2 regions of the Xanthomonas sp. NCPPB 4467 genome follow, and region 1 is predicted to be linked to the other one. Evidence: riboswitches for the same ligand, from Rfam matches in the RefSeq annotation. Region 1 holds a riboswitch; the other holds the start of a gene.

Region 1 (8,031 bases):
ACCGACTCGGTCGCTGCGGCGGCAACCTGCGTGGCATCAAGCGCGGCGGTGTCGCGGCTGACGATGCGGCCCACGGCAATGCGCGCCGCTGCCAGGTCGTCGGCCTGCAATGCGTCGATCACTGGCTGCGCATGTTCGCCCAGGCTGCGCAATCCCAGCGCCAGGTAGAGCATGACGGCGGCAAAGACAGTTGCCGCCCACGCCGACCACCACCATAGCAGCGCTTGCAACGCGGCTGCAAAGAGCGTCCATGGCACCACCGTCGCGCACCAGGCCAGCACGCCTGCACCGCGACGATCGCGGTACAGGCGTGCTTCCACGCGCTGCGCCCAGTGGCCGAACAGCACCAGCGGATGCGCGCGCCGCGGCTCGCCCAGCAGCAGATCCAGCAGCACGGCGGCCGTGGCAATCACCAGCGCCATGGTGGGCGGCCCGGCGTCATGACAGGACATACGCCGATGCCGCTGCAGGCAATTGCACGCGCGTGGTCATGCCTACAACTCGATGCCGAGCTGCGCCTTGATGCCGGCGTTGAAGGCATGCTTGATCAGGCGCATCTCGGTGACGGTGTCGGCGACCTCGATCAACCCGGCCGGCGCACCGCGCCCGGTGATCACCACATGCTGTCCCGGCGGACGCGCGGCCACGGCTGCAAGCACCTCGTCCAGCGCGATGTAGTCCTTGACCAGGGCGATATTGAGTTCGTCCAGCAGCACGAAGTCGTAGCGCGGGTCGGCCAGCATGCCGCGCGCCAGATGCCAGGCGGCCTGCGCAGCGGCGATATCGAGTGCACGGTCCTGGGTTTCCCAGGTAAAGCCTTCGCCCATCACGTGGTAGTCGAGCAGATCCGGAAAGCGGCGGAAAAACGCTTCTTCGCCGGTGGAAAACGTGCCCTTGATGAATTGCACCACGCCGCAGTACAGGCCATGCCCGAGCGAACGCGCCAGCATGCCGAAGCCGGATGAACTCTTGCCCTTGCCGTTGCCGGTATTGACCAGCAACACGCCACGGTCGATGACCGCGCGTGCGATGCGTCTGTCCACCAGCTCCTTCTTGCGCTGCGCGCGTTCGCGGTAATGCGCGTCGTCGTGTTCGGGGGTGCTCATGCGCTTGCTCCAATCGGGTGACGTGTGGCGATGCCACGCAGTACAGCCAGCAGCGCGAAAGCGAAGCCGACATAGCCTGCCAGCGTGCCGAGTGCGTGCGGGTAATAGTCAGGCACGCGCGCGAGAAACCCGCCCAGCGTGGCCTGCGGATAACGGCCGGACAAAAAGTAGAAGCCGCCCTTGGAGAGCAGATACGCCAGGCTGCCGCTGAGCAGCACTGCGCACAGCAGGCGGGCCGCATCGCGCCACACATCGCGGTGCAGCTGCAAGGCATACACGCGCCCACCCAACCACAATGCCGCATACGCCAACGCCAGCGCCCAATAGGCCGGCGACAGACACCAATCGCTGATGCTGCCGGAGACCAGGCCGATCAGATCCAGCGCAGACGCCACCCCGAACAGCAGCGGCAGCATCCACCGCGGGCGCAGCAAGGCACCGGCCAAAAAGAACACCGCCCACGATGCGCTGGGCAATGCATCCACGCTGGCGAAATGCTCGCCGCGCGTGCACACCATCAACAGCACCAGCGCGCTACCGCACATCCATGCGGCGGTGCCTTGCAGTGGCGCGCGTGCCGGCGTGCGCGTTTGCCGTGCAACCGTCATGACCGCTCCAGCGGGGCCGATAACGGCGCCGCAGTGCGCGCGGCACGCCAGCGCAACACACACCACGCACCGACAAGCGCAACTGCCAGATACAGCGCGGTGGTACGCACGAACAACGGGCCCCACTGTGCTGCGCGCTGCAGATACTGCGCCCAATGCGGCTCGGCATAGCGCCCGCCCCACCAGTAGAACGCGCCGTTGGAAATCAGGAACGACACCACTGCGGACAAGGTGCCCAGCCCCCACGCAATACACATCGACCTTGCATCCGGGCGAAGGCGCGCGTGATACGCACGGCCGGCATACCACAGCACCCCGTACGCCAGCGGTAGCGCCGCGTAGGCGGCGGTAATGCAGAAGTCGCTGACACCGGCCACCGTGACCGCAGCCCAATCGATCGCCACCGACAACACCAGCAGCGCGACAAAAAACGCATGCCGTCGCACTGCCAGACCGCCCAAAAAGAACACCGCCATCGACGCATCCGGCAGATGCAGCCAGTCGCTGACGTGATGGAAGCGGGTGGCGGTCATCACCAGCATCAAGCTGATGAGGACAGCGCGTTCGGCGGGACGGGAGAGAGGGGTCATCGGTGTTCCTTTGAAGACAGACGCAGCTGCGCTAGCGGTAGAGACAGGCAACCGGTAACTGCTGCAGTGTACGAGTGGCGCATGACTGCTGATGCTGCTGTGTCACTGGCGGCGACATCACTGCAGCCGTTTCCTCATTGGTGCCTCGGCGCGACGCACTGTCGCCAATACGAGCAACTGCGCGATGCATGCGTCCAATCGGCACGGGCCGCATGCATCCCACCATCGCACATGTCAGCGGCTGCCCGTGCGTTACTGCGCCGCCTGGTAGCGGAAGGTGAGCAGATAATTGCGCCCCGGCTGCGCATACCAGCGTGCGGTCTCGTACTGGCGGTCGAAGACATTGTTTGCGGTGAACTGCACCTTCCAGTCCGCATCGATCGCATAGCTCACACGCAGATCCAGCAGGCCATAGCCGGCCAGCCGCTCGGTGTTGGCCAGATCGTCGTAACGCTTGCCGGAACCGAACAGGCTGGCGCCCACGCTGAAGGCACCGAAGCTGCGGTCGGCATCGATGCGCCCGCTCTGCCGCGCACGCCGCGGCAACCAGTTGCCGTGATTGACCTCGCCATCGGCCTGCGGCTGCAGCCAGGTCAGCGCGCTGCGCACGGTCCAGCCGGCCAGCTCGGTATCGTAGCCGGCTTCCATACCGCGAATGCGCGCCTGGTCGATGTTGTTCGGCTGCCCGAACGGGTGAGTGGCATCCACCAGCGCCGCGTCGTAGGCGATCAGATCGTCGATGCGGGTCTGGAAGGCATTGAGCGTCCAGGTGCCCCAGTCGTAGCTACCGCGCAGCCCCAGCTCGGCGCTCTTGGAGGTCTCCGGCCCCAGCAGCGGGTTGCCGTAATCCGGGTAATACAACTCGTTGAAGGTGGGCGCCTTGAACGCGGTGCCGTAGCTGGCGGTCAGGCGCAAATGCTCAGAGAAGTCCCAGCCCCACAACAGGCTGCCGGTGGTCTTGCCACCGAACTGGCTGTTGTCGTTGCGACGCAGGCTGGCCTGCAAAGACTGGCTGCCGAAGCTCTGCTGCCACTGCGCAAACGCGGCGCGGTCGATGCGGCTGTCGGCATCGTAGGTGTCGCTGCTGGCGATGGCGTCGCGCTGCCAGTCGAAACCGACCGTGAGCAAGCCCGGCCCGGTGTTGACGTCGGCCTGCAGCGAGCCCTGCTTGCGGCGCGTGTCGTAGGTCGACAGGTACGCACCGGCGTAATAGGTATCGCTGAAATCGGCGCTGCTGCCCAGGCTGGCGGTGAAGGTCAGCGCATCGCTGGGCGCATAGCGCACGCGCCCGCCCACGGCCTGCTGCACGCCCTTGGACAGATTGCCGCCAAAGGCTGAGCCGTCGTATTCGTTGCGGCTCTGCGCACGCAGGGCGTGCACGTCCGCATCCCACTGCCGATTGAAGCGCCAGCCGCCCTGCGCGCTCAGCGAATCGTTGCGATAGCCATCGCGGTCCGGATCGTAGGCACTGGAGCGGGTGTCCAGATACGCATTGATGCCATCGGTTTGGTCATGCACGGCGTTGAGCGAATACCAGCCGCCGGCTTCGCTCAGATCGCCCTGGCTGCGTCCGGCGACACCGGCGCCATAACGGCGCGCATTGTCGCTGCCGGCCGCCACGCTCAGCGTCGGCACGAAGCGGCCTTGCGGGCGACGGGTAAAGATCTGGATCACGCCGCCCAGCGCTTCGGAGCCATACAGGCTGGAAAACGGCCCGCGCACGATCTCGATGCGCTCGATCTGCTCGATCGGCAGGTCCTGCAATGCCGCGCCGCCGGCGGTGGCCGAGCCGATGCGCACGCCGTCGATCAGCACCACCAGATGATCCGATTCGGTGCCGCGCAGGAACAACGAGGTCGCCTTACCCGGACCACCGTTATTGGCCAGCGACACCCCGGCTTCGCCACGCAGCAGGTCCTGCAGCGAATTGATCTGGCGGCGCTCGATCTGCGCGCGGTCGATCACCGTGACCGGCGCCAGCGTCTGGTCCTGGGTCTGCGCGGTCCGCGAGGCGGTGACCACCACTTCGTCGAGATCGATGGCGGCTTCGGCCTGGGCCAGATTGATCACGCACAGCGACAATCCCGCGGCCAACACGGCGCGAGATGGCAAAACGGAAGAAAGGGACATCTACTGCTGCTCCTGAAACCGCGCCGACCCGCGCGGGGGCAATGGGGCGACACGCAGCAACGGGCCAGCCGTCCGACGCAGCAGCATCGGACGCGCAAGGCCACGCCCACCGCGTGCCGGGTCAATCCCTCAGGCCGGTCTCCGGGCTTGCGAGCGGAAGCGGATGCTTCCCGGGTCTGCGCCTTCCCATGCAAAGCACAGTGGCGTGACGTGCAGACCCTTGTCTCGCCCACCGTTGCGGGGGCAGCTCCGGAATTACGACTCGCCCAAGGCGATGCGCGCACCGGATTCCCGTTTAAACCACCGGCCAGCCGGCAGTCACCTCAGGGGCGCGCATGGTAGCAGGATTGGCTGGCGCCTCAGCGCTCTGGTGCGACCGACCAAGCGCAGCGCGTCGCCACGCGCCGGGGTGGTGACTACTGATTGCTTCTCTCATCGGAAGAAGGTGGCGCGCAGCGCTGGATGAGGGGACAGAGCGCAGCCTCATGCCATGGATAGAAGCAGCATGCTGGGTTGCTTGCATGTCCGCCATCGAGCTTGATCTCGCACATATGCGTGGGCTTCGCCCCCGTCATTGAGATCGCCCCCCCACACCCGCTCCGCGCCCCAGCCCACGCTTGCGCTTGCGGCGCGTGCGCTCCAAGGCCACCCGCGCCCATCGCGCGCAAGCTGTGCCTCCTCGCCCCGACGGGAGAGGGGCGAGCCGTTCCGGGCGGGAGAAAGGCTTCAAGCCAAGCGTCATTGGCGTGTTCAAGATGTCCGGGTCATGGAAGCGAGGTCACGAGGCGGCAGCGCGGCTGGGGATTTGGCGGAGAGCGGCACAAGGATGTGCCGCGGCGGCGAGTCAGACAGGATGTCTGACCGAGCCGAAGAGCCGATCCCCAGCCGCGCTGCCGCGCTCACCGAAGCCAGTACCGGCGGGCATCGTGCTTTGCCATACCCAACCCCACCCCGCTCCGCGCTAGCAGTACGAGCGCACCAAGACACGCGCACCGGTGGCGCTCCCGCCGTGCCTTGGTATCCGACGGGAGCGTTGTTCCAAGAGTGGCCAACAAAACGTAGCGAGCAGTCGTCAGGTGGGTGTGGACGGCGCGGAAGAACCGGAGTGGACGCGTGGTCCATGCCGCACCGAGTACCGGCCGCGCTCGCCTGGCGGTGAGCACAGTCGGCGTGTTGGCTGCGCTAAAACCTCACGCTCCCTGTAGCGCCTGCTCCAGATCCGCCAGCAGATCGTCGATATGTTCGATGCCGATCGACAGGCGCACGGTGTCTTCGCTGACGCCGGCATGTTCCAGTTCGGCTGGACCGAGCTGGCGGTGCGTGGTGGATGCCGGATGCGTCGCCAGCGATTTGGCATCGCCGATGTTGACCAGCCGCGTGAACAACTGCAGCGCATCCAGAAACCGCGCACCCGCCGCACGCCCCCCGGGCAGGCCGAAGGTCAGCACGCCTGAGCCGTGCCCGCCCAGATACTTCTGCGCCAGCGCATGCTCGGGGTGATCCGGCAACGCAGCGTAATTGACCCAGGCCACCCGCGCGTGTTGCTGCAGATATGTCGCAATCGCCAATGTGTTGGCATTGATGCGCTCCATGCGCAGCGGCAGGGTTTCGATGCCTTGCAGGATCAAAAATGCATTGAACGGCGACAACGCCGCCCCGGTATTGCGCAGCGGCACCACGCGCGCGCGGCCGATGTAAGCGGCCTCGCCCAACGCCTCGGTATACACCACGCCGTGGTAACTCACGTCCGGCTCGTTGAGACGCGCAAATCGCGCCTTGTGCTCCGCCCACGGAAAGCGCCCGCTGTCCACGATCGCCCCGCCGATACTGTTGCCATGCCCGCCCAGATACTTGGTCAGCGAATGCACCACGATGTCCGCGCCGAAGTCGATCGGCCGCAGCAACGACGGTGTGGCCACGGTGTTGTCCACGATCAGCGGTACGCCATGCGCATGCGCCACGGCCGCCACCGCTTCGATATCGGTGATGTTGCCGCGCGGATTGCCGATCGACTCGACGAACACCGCCTTGGTACGGTCGTCGATCAGGCCGGCAAACGCCTGCGGATCGCGATAGTCGGCAAACCGCGTGCTGATGCCGAACTGCGGCAGCGTATGCGCGAACAGATTGTAGGTACCGCCATACAACGCACTGGACGACACGATGTTGTCGCCCACCTCGGCGATGGTCTGGATGGCGTAGGTCACCGCCGCCTGCCCCGACGCCAGCGCCAGTGCACCGATGCCGCCTTCCAGCGCCGCGACGCGCTGTTCCAGCACATCGTTGGTTGGGTTCGTGATGCGACTGTAGATGTTGCCCGGCACTTTCAGATCGAACAGATCCGCGCCGTGCTGGGTGTTGTCGAAGGCGTAGGCAACGGTCTGGTAGATCGGCACCGCCACCGCCCGCGTGGTCGGATCGGGGCGATACCCACCATGCACGGCGATGGTTTCGGGCTTCCACTGCGGGTCGGTCATGGTGCGGCTCGCTCTCTGAAAGAATGCCGACCATAGCCGGGACCGCACGTTTGTTTGCAAACGCGCAGTGATGAACTCATGCCGCCCGGTTGTAAGCACAGCCGTGCAACGCCTGCGCTATCCACATGACGCAACCTGATGAGCCCGGCCCTGCTTGCCGATCGTCGACGGCGAACAGCGGAAGCGCGGTAGGGTGTCCGGGAGCGGGACCGTGTGGCGGCATGAATGCCGCAACCGAGCCTCCATGGATGGATTCACGGCGTGTCCCGACACCGGATGCGACACCGCGCACCCACCAACCAACACGCACAACACCCGCAGGTTTCGTGCGAACGCTTCAGTCGCTGAGGGCGCTTGCAGGCCTACCAGCGGTTGAGGCAAGCGCGATGGCTGATTAACGATGTTTCCCGCAGATCAAGCTGAGCCGCAGAAATAACCGATCAACGCAAGAGCGGGCACTGCCTGCGCAGTGCCCGCTCTTGCGTCAACCATCAGCGCCGGTGCAATTGGCGGGGTGAACACGCACCCATCGCCCAACCTCATCAGCCCTTCGTAAACGCCAGACGCCCGCCCTCGACACGCACGCGCACGGTGTCGCCGCTGATGTAATGCCCGGAGAGGATCTGCTGGGCCAGCGGATTTTCCACCTGCGACTGGATCGCGCGCTTGAGCGGTCGCGCGCCATACACCGGGTCGAAGCCGACGTTGCCGAGCAGATCCAGCGCGGCATCGTCCAGATCCAGCTTGAGTCCGCGTTCGGCCAGGCGCTTTTCCAGGCCCTGCAACTGGATGCGCGCGATCGACTTGATCTGCGCCTTGTCCAGCGGATGGAACACCACGATGTCGTCCAGCCGGTTAATGAACTCCGGGCGGAAATGCGCCTGCACCACGCCCATCACCGCGGCCTTCATCTGCGTATAGGCCTCGGCACTGCCGTCGCCGGAGAGCTCCTGGATCTGATGCGACCCCAGGTTGGAGGTCATCACGATCACCGTGTTGCGGAAGTCCACGGTGCGGCCCTGACCATCGGTCAGACGGCCATCGTCGAGCACCTGCAACAGGATATTGAAGACATCGGCATGCGCTTTTTCGACCTCGTCGAGCAGGATCAGCGAATACG
Region 2 (8,031 bases), 1.9 Mb from region 1:
GCACCCAACACGAGGAATGTCCTAGTGATCATCTTCACCCGCTCCCGCATGACCGCACCTGCAACCTCGCGCGCGTTCGATGCCCACGCGCCCACACGGATGCTCTGGCAGACAGCAACGCGCACGCTCTTCCGCGCTGGCCGGCCTCTCGTCGGTCGCAGAACCGAGTCTGCCGCCAAGCCCGGCAGCGCAGTCGACCGACTGCACGTGCTTCCCGCTTGCCAGGTCGCCTCCGCACCTGCCGTTGCCATCGGAGCACCGCGCCAATGAAGCGCCTTCAATACAACCGCTATGGCGGCCAGGACGTCATGCAGCTGGCCGAGTTCACGCTTGCTGCGCCGGCAAAGGGCCAGGTCGCGGTAAAGGTGAAGTACGCCGCGATCAATCCGGTCGACTGGAAGATGCGCAACGGCGTCATGAAGATCGTGACCGGGCGGACGTTTCCGCGTGCGATGGGCATGGATCTGTCGGGCGTGGTGCTCGCGGTGGGCGAAGGCGTCACCCGCTTCAAGCCCGGCGATGCGGTGTTCGGTCTGGCGCGCTTCAAGGAGTGCGGCGCACTGGCCGAGGCGGTGATCACCACCGAAGAGAATCTGTTCAAAAAACCCGATAACGTCTCCTACGAAAACGCCGCGTGCCTGGGCACGCCCGGGGTCACCGCGTGGAATGGTCTGGTCGACAAGGCGGCGCTGAAGAAAGGCCAGCATGTGTTCGTCAACGGCTGCGCCGGCGCGGTGGGCGAAGCGGCGGTGCAGCTGGCGCAGCGTTTGGGCGCAACCGTGTCCGGGAGTTGTAGCGCGGGATCGATGGAGCGGGCCAGATCGCTGGGCCTGAAACAGGTCTACGATTACAGGGTGACCCGACCGGAAGACATCCATGAGCGCTTCGACGTCATCTTCGACACCTCGGCGGTCATGAAAGCTGCTACGGGATTGGCGTTGTTGCGCGACAAGCGCGGCAGCTTCCTGGATCTGGAACCTGACCTGGGAAAGTTCGTCCGCGCCGTGGTGGACCGCCGCTTCAAGCTGGTGATCGGCAAGCCGTCCAGTGCCATCCTGGCTTACCTCGCCAGCGCTGCGGAAGCGGGAACCTTCGGCCTGCCGATCGGCGAGATCGTTCCGCTGGAAGGTGCCATCGGCTTGATGAATACCCTTGAATCCGGCCAGAAGCGTCCGGGCAAGGGCCTGGTCAGAATGGACTGACATGTCGCGTAGCCAGCGCCTGTTCGATCTCTTGCAAGTGTTGCGTCGACACCGGGGAACCGTGTCCGGCAGCACGCTCGCACAAGAGCTTGGCGTCTCGTTGCGCACGATCCGGCGCGACATTGCGACCTTGCAGGCAATGGGTGCCGATGTCGAAGGCGAAGCGGGCGTGGGCTACATCCTGAGACCAGGCTTTGTGCTTCCGCCGCTCTCCTTCACCGAGGAAGAAATTCGCGCACTGGTCACCGGCGCGCAATGGGTCAGCAGCCAGAGCGACGATGCAATGACGCAGGCAGTGCAGAACGCACTGGCAAAACTCGACGGGGTGATCTCGCAGGAGGTGCGCCTGGCACTGGACGACAATGTTATGTACATCAGCCGGGCGCGGCGGCCAGAAGCAATCGTCGACCTTGGAAAAATCCGCAAGGCGCTGCATGCGCAACACAAGCTGGGAATCGGCTATACAAGCAAGACCGGCGTGGTGTCGGAGCGCACGATCTGGCCGATCATGCTGGGCCTGGTCGACGCGCGCTGGAAGATCGCCGCATGGTGCGAAGCGTGCGGCGATTTCCGCATCTTCCGCGCAGAGGCCATCGACAGGATCGAATATCTGCAGGAGCAGTATCAGCGCAATCGCCGCCAACTAGTGAAGCAGTGGCGCGCCAGCGATAGCCATCCATGCAAGCAGGGCGATTGCTGAGCGCTTGAACGTCAGCGGCCACACTGGTCGCTATCGTCGCCAGGACGTCGCTGGTGGCGTTGTGCAACATGCAACCACCACCAGCGACACTACCCCAACAACCTAGCGGTGATTCATCCGCTCGAACAAGGCTTCACCCAAACGACGCGTCTCGGCCGAAATGCCGATCAGCACCTCGTCCTTGCCGGCCTCCAGCTGGGCAATGGCCTCTTGCGCAAACTGCTCGGCAGACATCATGTTGCGCGTTGCGGTCCCTGCACTGCGCGTGCCGCCGCCTAGCCCGGTATCGACGATTGGCGGGGCGATCTCGATCACGCGCACGGTACTGCCTTTCAACTGGTGACGCAGACTCAGGGTGAATGAGTGCAGCGCCGCCTTGCTGGCGCAGTACACCGGCACATCGGCCATCGGCGAGAACGCCAGCCCCGAGGTGATGTTGATGATGGCCGCGTGCTGTTGCTGCTGCAGCAACGGCAGCAGCTCGGCAATCAGCTGGATCGGCGCGGTCAGGTTGATGGCAATTTCCTGATCGAGATTGGCCACAGCATCGCTGCCGGTGAAGTCGCGATGCTGTTGCACGCCCGCGTTGTTGATCAGGACGTTGCAGTGCGGATGGTGTGCCCGCAACCAATTCACCAGTGCATGGCGACTTGCCTTGTCGATGATATCGCAGACCTGGGTGATCAACGCAGGCAGCGTGTCCTTGGCCTGGCGTAACGCCGCGGCGTTGCGCCCGCAGATGATGACGGTGTTGCCCTGCTCCACCAGCGCGCGTGCGAGCGCAAAGCCAATACCGGTGGCACCGCCGGTGATCAAGATCGTGTTTGAGGTGAGATGCATGCGCAATATCCTTCCAGGGTTAGTGGAGGCGCGCCGATGATGGGTCGTGAGAGATCACCGGGCACACCTCGTTCCGGCAATGCCGGTCTCGGTGTCGCGGATACCCTCAACGGGAGAGCTTGCCACCCGGATTGGATGGATGACCGGGCTACCATCCGGCCTGCACTCTTTCGACTCCGCAACTGTAGCGAGGCCACGCGACAGAGGCAATTGCAAACGCCCGGCGAGACGTACGCAGGTTCAGCATCAGCGCTGCGTCGGCTGCACCGGAGGGCAGTGCGAACGCCTGAAACTGACGCGCACGATGTGCACCGTGTTCGTCGGCCCGCTACAACGCCCTGCGAGTGATGCCACCAAGTGAGACAGCAGCGCTGCTGTCTCAAGGATGCGGCTATGCCCAACGGTGGAGTTGTGTGCGATCAGGGCGCGCTACGAAACCGCGCATGCGAAGCCTCGGTTCTCGAGATCGCCCAAAGGAGCCTTCGAGCAACTGCATGCTTGGAAATCCATGCCAACGCGCCGGTTCATTGTGTGCATATCGGGTCGCCGCACCTCCATTGCGATGCCGAGCAGACAGCACCGATGTTCCGCTCACGCAGGTGGATAGAGATCACCCCCACTGCAGTTGAGTGCAACGTCATCGGCGACGTCCATCCCGGCCTGCACCACATCACCTAAGCCCCGCTCCGGGTGCAGCACGGAACGTTCGAGCATCGTCGCATCTGCCGCAGGCGCGGCTGCGATCACATCCTTCACCGTCCCCGCTTGACCTGCACCCCACAGCCCCCTACTCTGCGCACGCCACGGTTTCCATCGCTTCATTCGGATGAAGCGATGGAATTAAACGGGAATCCGGTGAAAGGTGCGATCTGCACCTCATTCCGGAGCTGCCCCGCAGCGGTGAATGGAAACGACCTCCGTCAACAGCACTGGGCCGGCAACGGCCTGGGAAGCGACGGACAGTAGGCACCCGTGCGTTTGCACGGCACGTCCATCAGCCCGAATACCGGCCCTGGCCGAAGGACACGACCGTCCTTCGTTTCGACCTGGCGCTCCGCGGGGAGCTGTCGGATCCGTGCGCTGCTTGAGCAGGAGCGTGCGTGTCTGTCGTTGCCCGTGGATTGCCGGCTCGCCCGCGGGGGCGAAGGTCGCTGGTGTGGCGGGCCTGCGTGCAAGCGTGGGGACGTTGCACGGTTCCTTCGTTCCTCAATGCCATCCATGCAATGAGGACATGCAACATGACCATCGTGACCAATCTCGGGTTTCCGCGCATCGGCGCGCGCCGCGAGCTGAAACAGGCACTCGAACGCCATTGGCGTGGCGACAGCGACGCCGCCGAGCTGCAGGACACCGCACGCACGCTGCGTGCACGCCACTGGCAGCTGCAACGCGATGCCGGGGTGGACGTACCGCCCAGCAACGACTTCAGCCTGTACGACCACGTGCTGGATACCGCGTTCCTGTTCGATGCGATTCCGCAGCGCTACCGCGCCTTGACCGAGCGCGATCCGTTGGCCGGCTATTTTGCGATGGCACGCGGCCATCAGGCCGACGGCGTGGACGTACACGCGCTGGAAATGACCAAGTGGTTCGATACCAACTACCACTACATCGTACCGGAGCTGCATGCAGGGCAGCATTTCGCGTTGCGCGGCGACAAGCCGGTGGCCGAGTTCCGCGAAGCACTGGCGCAAGGCATCACCACCCGCCCGGTGCTGCTCGGCCCGGTGAGCCTGCTGCTGCTGTCCAAGACCACCGATGGCAGCGACAGGCTGGCCTTGCTCGAAGGTCTCCTGCCGGTCTACGCGCAGCTGCTGCGCCAGTTGCACGATGCCGGTGCCGAATGGGTGCAGATCGACGAACCGGCGCTGGTGCTGGATCTGGATGCCGCCGCGCAGGACGCCTATCTCAGCGCGTACGCGGCGCTGGCCACTGGCCCGCGCCCCAAACTGCTGTTGACCACCTACTTCGGCGCGCTGGGCGACAACCTGCGCCTGGCCGCTGCACTGCAGGTGGACGGCCTGCATATCGATCTGGTGCGCGGCCTGGAACAACTCGATGCGGTGCTCGGTGCATTGCCCAGCGAGCGCGTGTTGTCGCTCGGCCTGGTCAACGGCCGCAATGTGTGGCGCACGCCACTGGACAACGCCCTGACGCTGGCGCGCTACGCGCAAGGACACGTGGGGGCGGACAAGCTGTGGTTGGCGCCGTCGTGCTCGTTGCTGCATGTACCGGTGGATCTGGATGCGGAGAAAACCCTCGATGCCGACCTGCGCAGCTGGCTGTCGTTTGCCAAACAAAAACTCGGTGAACTGCGTACGCTGGCCGATGCGCTGGATGACAAACCGCATGCCGACGCCGCGTTGGAGCAAGCACGCACCGCCGTGGATGCACGCCGGTCCTCGCCCAAGGTGCATCGTCCCGACGTAAGCAAGCGGTTGGCTGCGCTGGATGCCGACAGCGCACGGCGCGCATCGCCGTATGCGCAGCGGCGCGGCGCGCAGCAACAGGCATTGCACCTGCCGGCCTACCCCACCACCACCATTGGCTCCTTCCCGCAGACGCATGAGGTGCGCGAAGCACGCGCACGCTACAAATCCGGCAAATTGTCGCAAGCCGACTACGATGCCTTCCTGCGTGCGCAGACCGAAGCCTGCGTGCGTTTTCAGGAAAGCATCGGGCTGGACGTACTGGTGCACGGCGAGTTCGAACGTAACGACATGGTGGAATATTTCGGCGAACAGCTGGAAGGCTTCGCCTTCACCAAGCTGGGCTGGGTGCAGAGCTACGGCTCGCGCTGCGTGAAGCCGCCGATCATCTACGGCGATGTGGCACGCCCGGCACCGATGACGGTGTACTGGTCGCAGTACGCACAATCGCTGACCGATCGGCCGATGAAGGGCATGCTCACCGGCCCGGTGACGGTGCTGCAATGGTCGTTCGTGCGCGACGACCAGGAGCGTGCACAAACCTGCCGGCAAATCGCACTGGCCTTGCGCGATGAAGTGCGCGATCTGGAAGCGGCCGGCATCGGCGTGATCCAGATCGACGAGCCGGCCATCCGCGAAGGCCTGCCATTGCGGCGTGGCGAGTGGGCGGCATACCTGGACTGGGCGGTGGAAAGCTTCCGCATTTCCTCGTGCGGTGTGCGCGATGCCACGCAGATCCACACCCACATGTGCTACTCCGAATTCAACGACATCATCGCCGCGGTGGCAGCGATGGATGCGGACGTGATCTCGATCGAGACTTCACGTTCGCGCATGGAATTGCTGGATGCATTCGTGAAGTTCCAGTATCCCAACGAGATCGGGCCGGGCGTGTACGACATCCATTCGCCGCGTGTGCCGGACGCACGCGAGATGGTGCAGCTGCTGGAAAAGGCACGCGCGGTAATCCCACCCGCACAACTTTGGGTGAATCCCGATTGCGGCCTGAAGACGCGCGGCTGGGACGAAACGCGCGCGGCATTGCAGGCAATGGTGGATGCGGCACGCACGCTGCGCAGCGCGTTGGCCAAGGCGGCCTGACCGCCGAACGCATAGCTCTGAAGGTATAGGCGACATGGCAGCGCATGCGTGCGCTGCCTTTTTTATTGCCTGAAACTCTGCTCGTCCGCGATACGCATCACACTCTTGGACATGCACGGCACGCGAAGTATGTGTCGCGTGTGAGGTGTTGCAGCGCACAGCAGCCTTGTCATACGCGCGAGGTATAACCATCGGCGAATCGCGGCGAGGGGGCGCTGCATCCGATGCCGCTGCCCTGCGCGGCGGCATTGCATCCGCAACGTCCAAGGAGAGATGTCGCCATGCCCAAGCCGTCGTTGTTATCGCTGATGTGCAGCCTGTCGCTCGTGTCCCTGCCGCTGGCCGCGGCCGAGTTGCAGCCCAAATTGCTTGCCGGCCCACCGGAGGAGTTCGCGCAGATGCGCGTGCCCGACCCGGCCGAGTCGGCGATCCTGTCAAAGAGTGCACTGCTGCCGGTGGAGCTGACGCCAACAGGCACTGCGGCGCGCTGGCACGGCACGCTGCCGGTGGAAAACGGCCAGCTGCGTTTCATGGTGCTGGCGGGCGAGCAGGCGTGGGATGCGGCGGTGAGCGCGCCACGCGTTGCCGGCGCACGCGCTGCTGCCGCACCCCAGGTGCAGGCACAACGCACGGTATTGGGCAGCGCAGAAAGCGGCACCAGCGGCATGCGCTATGCCGTGGATACTGCACAAAACGGCGATTGGTCGCTGACACTGCAATCGGCATCGCCGGTGGCGCAGCGTGGCTATGTGCTGATGGAAGGCGATGCGCGCACGCAGCTGGCTTCGTATCCGCGCGACCGCCAGCAACTGGTGGGCAAATCGCTCACGCTCAACGCCATGCTGAGTGGCAGTGACGCGCGTGGTGCGACCTTGCTGGCCGGCCAGGCCGGACAGATCGACCAAGCCAGCCTGCGCGTGATCGACCCGCAAGGCGGCGTGCGCATTCTGCCGATGGCCGACGATGGTGCGCACAACGATGGCGCCGCAGGCGACGGTGTGTATGGCGGCAACTTCCAGCCAACGCGCGAGGGCACCTGGATCGCGCAGGTGATCGTGCGTGGCCACGACCAGGCCGGGCAGGCGTTTGTCCGTACCAGCGAACACGTGCTGCCGGTGCTGGATACCGCGTTGCGATTGCTCGGCAATGCGCTCAGCGCACGTGCTGCCGAAGGCACGCGACTGACCGTGGCACTGCCGGTGGCCGCACGCGGCAATGCGCCGTCGCACTATCGCGTGTTCGGCCAGGTGTGGGGCACCGATGCCAAGGGCAAGGACGTGCCGGTAGCGTGGATCGGCGGCATGCTGACGCCGCAGCAGGGGCAGTTGCCACTGAGCCTGGACGAACGTTGGATCGCGCGTGCCGGCGCGCGTGCACCGTTCACGCTGCGTGGGTTGCGTATCGAAGACCCGGACCACTACATCCCGTTGGTGCAGGCAGATACGCTGCCCTTGCAGGTGCCCGCATTGCGACGCGCCAGCATTGCGCGGTCCAGCGCCGTAATAGACGAAAGCATGCGCATGGGTCCGCGCCCGTCGACGCTGGCCACCGCGATGGCACAGCCGCAGGCGGCTGGCTCGCAACTGGTGCTGGTGCACGGCTATTGCTCCAACGGCGTGTGGCCGCAGGCGCAGTTCACCAATGCCTCGACGTTTCTCGATGCCAAGCAGAATCGCAGCAACGACCAGTTCGCACAGCGCATCGCACAGTTCGCCAGCCAGTGGTCGTCGTTTTCCACCGTGGCGCACAGCCAGGGCGG

The links. A riboswitch is a leader RNA that binds a small molecule or an ion and turns the genes downstream of it on or off. The one in region 1 is predicted to bind cobalamin.
Region 2: another riboswitch for cobalamin. It lies ahead of metE (5-methyltetrahydropteroyltriglutamate--homocysteine S-methyltransferase); the one in region 1 lies ahead of btuB (TonB-dependent vitamin B12 receptor).

What each region holds. Positions count from the first base shown of each region.
Region 1 is NZ_CM191260.1:3,864,175-3,872,205, forward strand. It holds gene cbiB (adenosylcobinamide-phosphate synthase CbiB) at 1-422, opposite strand, end outside; gene cobO (cob(I)yrinic acid a,c-diamide adenosyltransferase) at 495-1,106, opposite strand; gene ACCQ06_RS16905 (hypothetical protein) at 1,103-1,714, opposite strand; gene ACCQ06_RS16910 (hypothetical protein) at 1,711-2,304, opposite strand; gene btuB (TonB-dependent vitamin B12 receptor) at 2,557-4,434, opposite strand; cobalamin riboswitch at 4,550-4,775, opposite strand; RNA gene ACCQ06_RS16920 (sX9 sRNA) at 5,481-5,556, opposite strand; gene ACCQ06_RS16925 (O-acetylhomoserine aminocarboxypropyltransferase/cysteine synthase family protein) at 5,625-6,911, opposite strand; gene clpB (ATP-dependent chaperone ClpB) at 7,454-8,031, opposite strand, start outside.
Region 2 is NZ_CM191260.1:448,655-456,685, reverse strand. It holds gene ACCQ06_RS01885 (NAD(P)-dependent alcohol dehydrogenase) at 267-1,202, shown strand; gene ACCQ06_RS01880 (helix-turn-helix transcriptional regulator) at 1,204-1,902, shown strand; gene ACCQ06_RS01875 (SDR family oxidoreductase) at 2,005-2,742, opposite strand; gene ACCQ06_RS01870 (hypothetical protein) at 3,334-3,498, opposite strand; cobalamin riboswitch at 3,530-3,771, shown strand; gene metE (5-methyltetrahydropteroyltriglutamate--homocysteine S-methyltransferase) at 3,981-6,272, shown strand; gene ACCQ06_RS01860 (choice-of-anchor X domain-containing protein) at 6,554-8,031, shown strand, end outside.